Linked DNA regions of Priestia megaterium. The protein of the gene in region 2 interacts with the protein of the main gene of each other region in a pairwise test. Links are inferred from orthologs where the notes say so. Each region holds a gene or a part of one and is shown on either strand. Other genes may lie near its edges.

The links.
Region 1: the proteins of ligA (region 2) and leuS interact in binary tests that used the Escherichia coli proteins (3 or more experiments, as listed by UniProt). The link is inferred for Priestia megaterium from one-to-one orthologs.

The regions. Positions count from the first base shown.
Region 1 is NZ_CP023317.1:4,605,640-4,609,546, reverse strand. The notes cover bases 811-3,907. They hold leuS (leucine--tRNA ligase), read left to right. Parts: upstream 811-1,200; coding sequence 1,201-3,615; downstream 3,616-3,907. Other genes in these bases: CEQ83_RS23545 (rhodanese-like domain-containing protein), read left to right, coding at 3,855-3,907. Also shown: CEQ83_RS23555 (GntP family permease), read left to right, coding at 1-506.
Region 2 is NZ_CP023317.1:244,468-248,156, reverse strand. The notes cover bases 811-3,689. They hold ligA (NAD-dependent DNA ligase LigA), read right to left. Parts: upstream 3,314-3,689; coding sequence 1,307-3,313; downstream 811-1,306. Other genes in these bases: pcrA (DNA helicase PcrA), read right to left, coding at 3,334-3,689; CEQ83_RS01370 (CamS family sex pheromone protein), read right to left, coding at 811-1,293. Outside these bases: CEQ83_RS01375 (DUF3920 family protein), read left to right, coding at 1-44; more of CEQ83_RS01370, read right to left, coding at 100-810. UniProt on the Escherichia coli protein: DNA ligase that catalyzes the formation of phosphodiester linkages between 5'-phosphoryl and 3'-hydroxyl groups in double-stranded DNA using NAD as a coenzyme and as the energy source for the reaction.

The DNA.
Region 1 (3,907 bases), 4.4 Mb from region 2 along the record:
TCACATACATTGTGAACCGAAAACACTTTAAAGGATTTTGGAATGCAGCATCAGAAGGGACGCTTGGAGCGTTAATTGCAATTGGGAATACAGCTGCTGTCGTAGGTTTTGGAGGGGTTGCTAAGGCTGTTCCCGCGTTTGGAGTGGCTGTAGATGCCATGACGCATATTCCAGGCAGTCCGTTGATAGGGGGAGCTATTGCGGTGAGTGTTATCGCGGGGATGACAGGTTCGGCTTCAGGAGGTCAGGCGATTGCTTTGCCAATTTTAGCCCCTCACTATCTAGATGCTGGTGTAAATCCAGAAGCTCTCCACCGTGTAGTAGCTATATCTTCTGGCGTATTAGATTCCTTGCCTCATAATGGTTATGTCGTCACCACAATTAATTCTATTTGTGGAGAAACTCATAAAGATGCGTATGGATCAGTTGCAGCGATGACGGTAATTGTTCCGCTTGTTGGTCTCGTACTTGCGATTATCCTGTTTTCTTTTGGATTTGGTATTTAATAATAGCTGTTAAAGAAAGTAGAGGCGGGGACAAAAGTATTTTAGCTGAAGGAAGATCCGAACGATAAATCGTTCGGATCTTTTCATTATTATGGTGAACTCGGCTTTTATGTGTTTAGTTGCTTTAAGCTGTTGATTGGAGCGCAAGATGAAGCCTTGCACGGAAATGAACAGTTTTGTAGCAAGGAGTCCAGATATCCTATTTATTCAGCTTTAGATAGGATTAACTTAGTTATGTCTAAATCTCTTTGTTTGGCGTTGTATGTATGTTTTTGGGAGAAGTTGTTCATATATAAGAATGAAAGAGGGGATTTAGCAACAAAGCAGTGAGGCAGTGTAGAAACTTTTACAAAATCCGTTGAACAACTTGCAGTTTGCGAACATATTATTTACAATACAAGGTAGTATGATGTAAAAACTATGATAAGGAATAGTAGTGAACGAAGCGAGCTAAGAGAGCTGACGGGTGGTGCGAGTCAGCAAACGGGCGTTCATGAACTCACCTTGGAGTTGTAAATGTGAAGTAAAGTAACATTTACCGTCTATCCGCGTTAAGGAAAATGAGTGAGTACATAATTGTGCTAATTTGGGTGGTACCGCGGGAAGTTTATTCAACCTCTCGTCCCTTTGTTTGAGGGATGAGGGGTTTTTTAGTTTAATTAAATACAGCTGGAGCGTACAAGGAGGATTATGTATGGCTTTTAATCATGAAAAGATCGAACAAAAATGGCAAAAAGTTTGGGAAGAAAATAAAACATTTAGAACAACAGAAGATGAAGGAAAGCGTAAGTTTTACGCATTAGATATGTTCCCTTATCCATCTGGGGCGGGTTTACACGTTGGGCATCCAGAAGGTTATACAGCAACGGACATTTTATCTCGTATGAAGCGTATGCAAGGATACAATGTACTTCATCCAATGGGATGGGATGCATTCGGACTACCTGCTGAGCAGTATGCATTAGATACAGGAAACGATCCGGCTGAGTTCACTGAACTTAACATTAATAATTTCCGTCGTCAAATCAAATCGTTAGGTTTCTCTTACGATTGGGAGCGTGAAATTAATACAACTGATCCTAACTACTACAAATGGACGCAGTGGATTTTCTTACAGTTATATAAAAAAGGCTTAGCTTATGTGGATGAAGTAGCTGTTAACTGGTGTCCTGCGTTGGGAACAGTACTTGCAAACGAAGAAGTTATAGATGGCAAAAGTGAGCGCGGTGGGCATCCGGTTGAGCGTCGTCCAATGAAGCAGTGGATGCTTAAGATCACAGCTTATGCAGATCGTTTACTAGAAGATTTAGATGATCTTGATTGGCCAGAAAGTATTAAAGAAATGCAGCGAAACTGGATTGGCCGCTCTGAAGGAGCTCACGTTCACTTCACAATTGATGGATATGACGAAACATTTACTGTGTTCACAACGCGTCCTGATACGCTGTTTGGGGCAACGTATGCCGTTTTAGCACCTGAACATCCGTTTGTGGATAAAATTACGACAGCCGAACAAAAAGAAGCGGTAGAAGCGTATTTAGATCAAATTAAAAGCAAAAGCGATTTAGAGCGTACAGACTTAGCTAAAGACAAAACGGGCGTATTCACAGGTGCTTATGCAATTAACCCTGTAAACGGTGAGAGAATGCCAATTTGGATTGCTGACTATGTTCTAATGAGCTATGGTACAGGTGCAATTATGGCTGTTCCTGCTCATGATGAGCGTGATTATGAGTTTGCTGTTAAATTTGAACTGCCGATTAAAGAAGTAGTAGCGGGTGGAGACGTTTCAAAAGAAGCTTATACAGGCGACGGCGAGCACGTTAATTCAGACTTCTTAAATGGTCTAGATAAAGAAGAAGCAATTTCAAATATGATTCAGTGGCTTCAAGCAAATGAAAAAGGTGAAAAACAAGTAACATACCGTCTGCGTGACTGGTTATTCAGCCGTCAGCGCTACTGGGGTGAACCGATTCCTGTTATTCACTGGGAAGATGGCACAACAACTGCAGTTCCTGAAGATCAGCTTCCGCTTGTTTTACCAAAAACAACTGAAATCAAGCCGTCAGGTACAGGTGAATCTCCATTAGCAAACATTGATGACTGGGTGAACGTTGTAGATCCGGAAACGGGCAAAAAAGGGCGCCGCGAAACAAATACAATGCCTCAATGGGCAGGCAGCTGCTGGTACTACTTACGCTACATTGATCCAACGAACAGCGAAGTATTAGCAGATGCAGACAAATTAAAAGAATGGTTGCCGGTTGATATTTATATCGGTGGAGCTGAACACGCTGTTCTTCATCTATTGTATGCTCGTTTCTGGCATAAATTTTTATATGATATCGGCGTAGTTCCAACAAAAGAGCCGTTCCAAAAACTGTTTAACCAAGGTATGATTCTTGGAGAAAACAATGAAAAAATGAGTAAGTCAAAAGGTAACGTTGTAAACCCAGACGAAATCGTAGAAAGCCACGGTGCAGATACGCTTCGCCTTTACGAAATGTTTATGGGACCGTTAGATGCATCCATTGCTTGGTCAACAAAAGGGCTTGATGGTGCACGCCGTTTCTTAGATCGTGTATGGCGTTTACTTATCGAGGATAATGGTGAATTAAGCAGCAAGGTTCAAGAAAGCAATGATACTACACTTGAACGCGTATATCACCAAACGGTGAAAAAAGTAACGGAAGATTACGAAGGTCTTCGTTTTAATACAGGTATCTCTCAACTTATGGTATTCATCAACGACGCATACAAAGTTGATGTGCTGCCAAAGCAATACGTAGAAGGATTTGTGAAGCTATTAGCACCAATTTGTCCTCATACAACTGAGGAATTATGGAGCAAACTAGGCCACGAAGATACGATTTCATATGAAGCTTGGCCTGCGTTTGATGAAGCGAAACTTGTAGATGATGAAGTGGAAATTGTCGTTCAAATTAACGGTAAAGTACGTGCAAAATTAAACGTACCTGCTGAGGCATCTCGTGAAGAGCTTCAAGATATTGCAATGGCTAATGAAGATGTTCAAGAGTTCATTGAAGGTAAGACAGTACGCAAAGTGATTGCTGTGCCTGGTAAATTAGTAAACATCGTAGCTAATTAAGTATTGATGTAGAACAGCCCTCCTGACTAAAGAGCAGTCAGGGGGGCTGTTCTAGACCTAAGGGCCTGATGTCCCCCTTTCGGGGTTGACATCAGGCCCTTAGTTAAACCTTTAACTACGATTGGAAAAGCTTAGGTAGGCTGCTGCTTAAGCTTTTCTTATTTAGTGGCATAAAGGTATTTGAATTTGCTACAATAGCGATAGCAAGCTGAATGAAAGAATAGAGAGGAATGACGAAGATGGAAGAAGTAAAAGTGATTACGCCTGAAGAGCTTCAAAAACGCGTTGAAAA
Region 2 (3,689 bases):
TTGCTAAGTTTACGAGACAAAATTCTCACGCCATTTCTTCATAGGAGGCAATTTCATAGAATTAAAAAAAGACACTGCTTGAGCAGTGTCTTTTTTTGCTTACTCTTCGTAAATATGAACGAACGGCTTGTCTTCATCTGCTTTTCTAACAATGAGAGCTTCCGGTCCGCTTACTGAGTTAATAGAGATACTCGTTTCCATATATGAAGGGAAATGATCAAGCATTAAACCAGCAACGTACTGAGTAAATCCTACAATTTCACCTTTTCCATAAAATTGTACGGGAATATCAATCGTCATTTTTTGAAGCTGTCCATCTTTGTAATACCCTTTCCCTACTACGCTTGTAAAGTTTGGGAAGTAGTCTTCGATTTGCGCTTTAAACTCATCAAACTTCATCGCATCATCTCGGTGATCTTTTGTTGCATCTGATGATGGGAATAAATAATATTGCTCGTCTAAATTATCCCAGCTGCCAACGGCCGTATCATTTGAACCTGCATTTCCGACAGCTATAAAGTTACCCGGTGTTAAAGAGGACTTAGCACTTTGTTTGAATAATGCTACTCGAATTGGAACGTTTTCTAAGCCCTTGATATTACGCATACGCTGCACAATTTCATCGGCCATCTTTTTGCCTTGCTCTTCAATATTTTTATCGGTTAGTTGTTTTTCACGGGCATAACCATTTTCCTCTGTATAATAATGAACAGAATTCATCGCCAGACCAATTGTGACGCCTCCAAGTTTTACCTTATCGTCTCCGTCTTGAATAAGGTAATCTTGCTCAGTAATGTTCGCTAAGTACATTGGACTTGTTTCGTTACGAGTTTTCAAATCGCCTTTTTCTGTATCAATTGGGTTTAACCCAGTGTTTTTAAGCTTCTTTTTCGCCGTATCATCTTTTGCTTTGCTTTGAAGATCTTTAAACTGTTTATCACTCAGCTTACGGCTTAACCATGAGCGAATGGTATCTTTATCAAGGTACTGGCCTTCTTGATACACATATTTTTTCGGAGAATAGCTATCTGTCGATAAGCGCATTAAGCCTGTTTCAAATTCTTGCGCATCCAAGCGGTTATTTAAGTTTGCTGCTACTAAGCCTCTTGCCACTCCCGCTTTAAATGGAAGAATTGTTCGGTAATAATCGTCTGAAATACTATACTTCGGAATAACTGCTTTTTCTTTCTTGTTGTTGGTTTGTTGAACAGTCTCTTTATCGTCCGAAAGGTTCGGTGCACACGCTGAAGTTACAAGCATGACCGCAAGAGAAAGTAACAATATCTTTTTCAACTACACACACCTCTTATTTATTTAATTCCGTAAGTAGCCTTGCTTCATCCCATACTTCAATTTCAAGCTCGTTAGCTTTTGTCAGTTTGGAACCAGCCTCTTCCCCTGCCACAACAAGGTCTGTCTTTTTACTTACGCTTCCTGTGACTTTACCGCCAAGTGCTTCAATTTGTGCTTTTGCCTCATTGCGAGATAGCTGTTCAAGCTTACCTGTTAATACAACGGTTTTACCAGCAAAAACAGAATCTACATTTTCTACACTTACAAGCTTGGGTCCTTTGTATGTAAGGTTTACTCCATACTCTTTTAATTCATGTATAAGTTCTTGAACCTCTTCTTGTGTAAAGTAAGCGACAATAGCATCAGCCATTTTGGCACCAATTTCATTAATTGCCACTAATTCATCATACGTTGCTTTTGTTAACTTGTCTATGGTTTCAAAGTGCTGAGCTAACGTCTTTGCAGCTTTTGCTCCAACGTGGCGAATGCCCAAACCAAAAAGCAAACGCTCAAGCGAATTTTCTTTAGAAGCTTCGATGGCCGCAATCAAATTATCCGCAGATTTCTCACCCATGCGCTCAAGCTCGATTAACTGCTGTTTTGTCAGCGTATAAATATCCGCTACATCTTTAATTAACTGTTCACGAAATAATTGTGATATAACTTTTTCACCAAGTCCATCAATGTTCATCGCATTGCGGGACACGAAATGAATAAGTCCTTCACGAATTTGAGCAGGACAGCTTGGATTAATGCAGCGAAGCGCAACTTCTCCTTCTAAACGCACCAGTTCACTTTCACATTCAGGGCAGTGAGTGGGCATCGTAAACTCTTGCTCTTCTCCCGTTCGCTTCTCTTCAATCACATTCACTACTTCAGGAATAATATCTCCTGCTTTTTTCACCACGACATAATCGCCGATGCGAATGTCCTTTTCACGAATCAAATCTTCATTATGAAGAGACGCACGCTGTACCGTCGTACCTGCTACTTGAACCGGCTCCAAAATAGCTGTTGGCGTAATGACACCTGTCCGGCCTACCGTCAGCTCAATATTTACAAGCTTGGTTACAACTTCTTCAGCAGGAAACTTATAAGCAATAGCCCAGCGTGGACTCTTGGCCGTTGTTCCAAGCTCAGCCTGCTGATCAAATGAATCTACTTTTACAACAATGCCATCAATATCATAAGATAGTTCTGGACGTTTCGTTTGCCAGCTTTCGATATAAGCAATCACATCATCAATGGTTTCACACGTCTGTCTTTCTTTATTTGTTTTAAAGCCAAGATCATCGAGTAAATTCAAACTTTCGCTGTGAGAGTCGATTTCTAATTCTCCTGTATCAGTCATGGCATAGACAAAGATATCTAAATTACGTTTTGCCGCAATTTTAGGATCTAGCTGACGCAGTGAGCCAGCAGCTGCGTTACGGGGGTTAGCAAACGGAACTTCATCTCTTTCCATTTTTGCTTCATTAAGTGCTTCGAATGATTTCCTCGGCATAAATGCTTCTCCGCGAACTTCCATTGATAACGGTTCTTTAATTCGCAGTGGAATCGAGCGAATTGTTTTTAAGTTTTCAGTAATATTTTCACCAGTCGTACCATCTCCGCGCGTAGCACCCAGCACTAAGTATCCATCTTCATAGCGAAGAGATACAGCAAGCCCGTCAATTTTAAGTTCGCATACATAAGAAAACTCGTCTTCAACGGCTTGGCGCACTCGGCGATCAAAATCTCGAAGGTCTTCTTCATTAAATGCATTTCCTAAACTTAGCATAGACGTTTGATGCTGAACCTTCTCAAACGCATCGAGCACTTGGCCGCCGATGCGCTGAGTAGGTGAGTCAGCTGTTTTTAATTCTGGAAACGATTCTTCTATTTCAATTAACTCATTCATTAATTTATCGTATTCTGCATCTGGAACAGATGGCTGATCTAACACATAATATTCATAACCATATTGATTTAATAAGTCACGTAATTCTTGAACGCGTGATTTTGCTGTCTCAAACTCCATATTCTAGCTCCTTTTCACGATTACACTTTCGTAACCGGGGCAAATTTAGCAAGCAGTCTTTTTACACCTGTAGGACTAGGAAAAGCAATGTCTAATTCTTTTGAGTCTCCTTCTCCTTTTACACTTACAACTGTACCAATTCCCCATTTTTTATGCTCGGCCTTATCTCCAACGCTCCATCCAATCGATTCACTGCCCGTTGATACAAGCTTCGTTTTTGCCACGGCCGCTTGTCGGCGCGCTGCAAACGGCGAAGCTGAAGCCCCTGAACGACCAGCAGCAGGCTTGCGCATCGTTTCATTTAAAGATTCCACAAGCTCGCTTGGGATTTCTCCAATGAAGCGCGATTTTGGATTGACGTTTGTTTTACCAAATA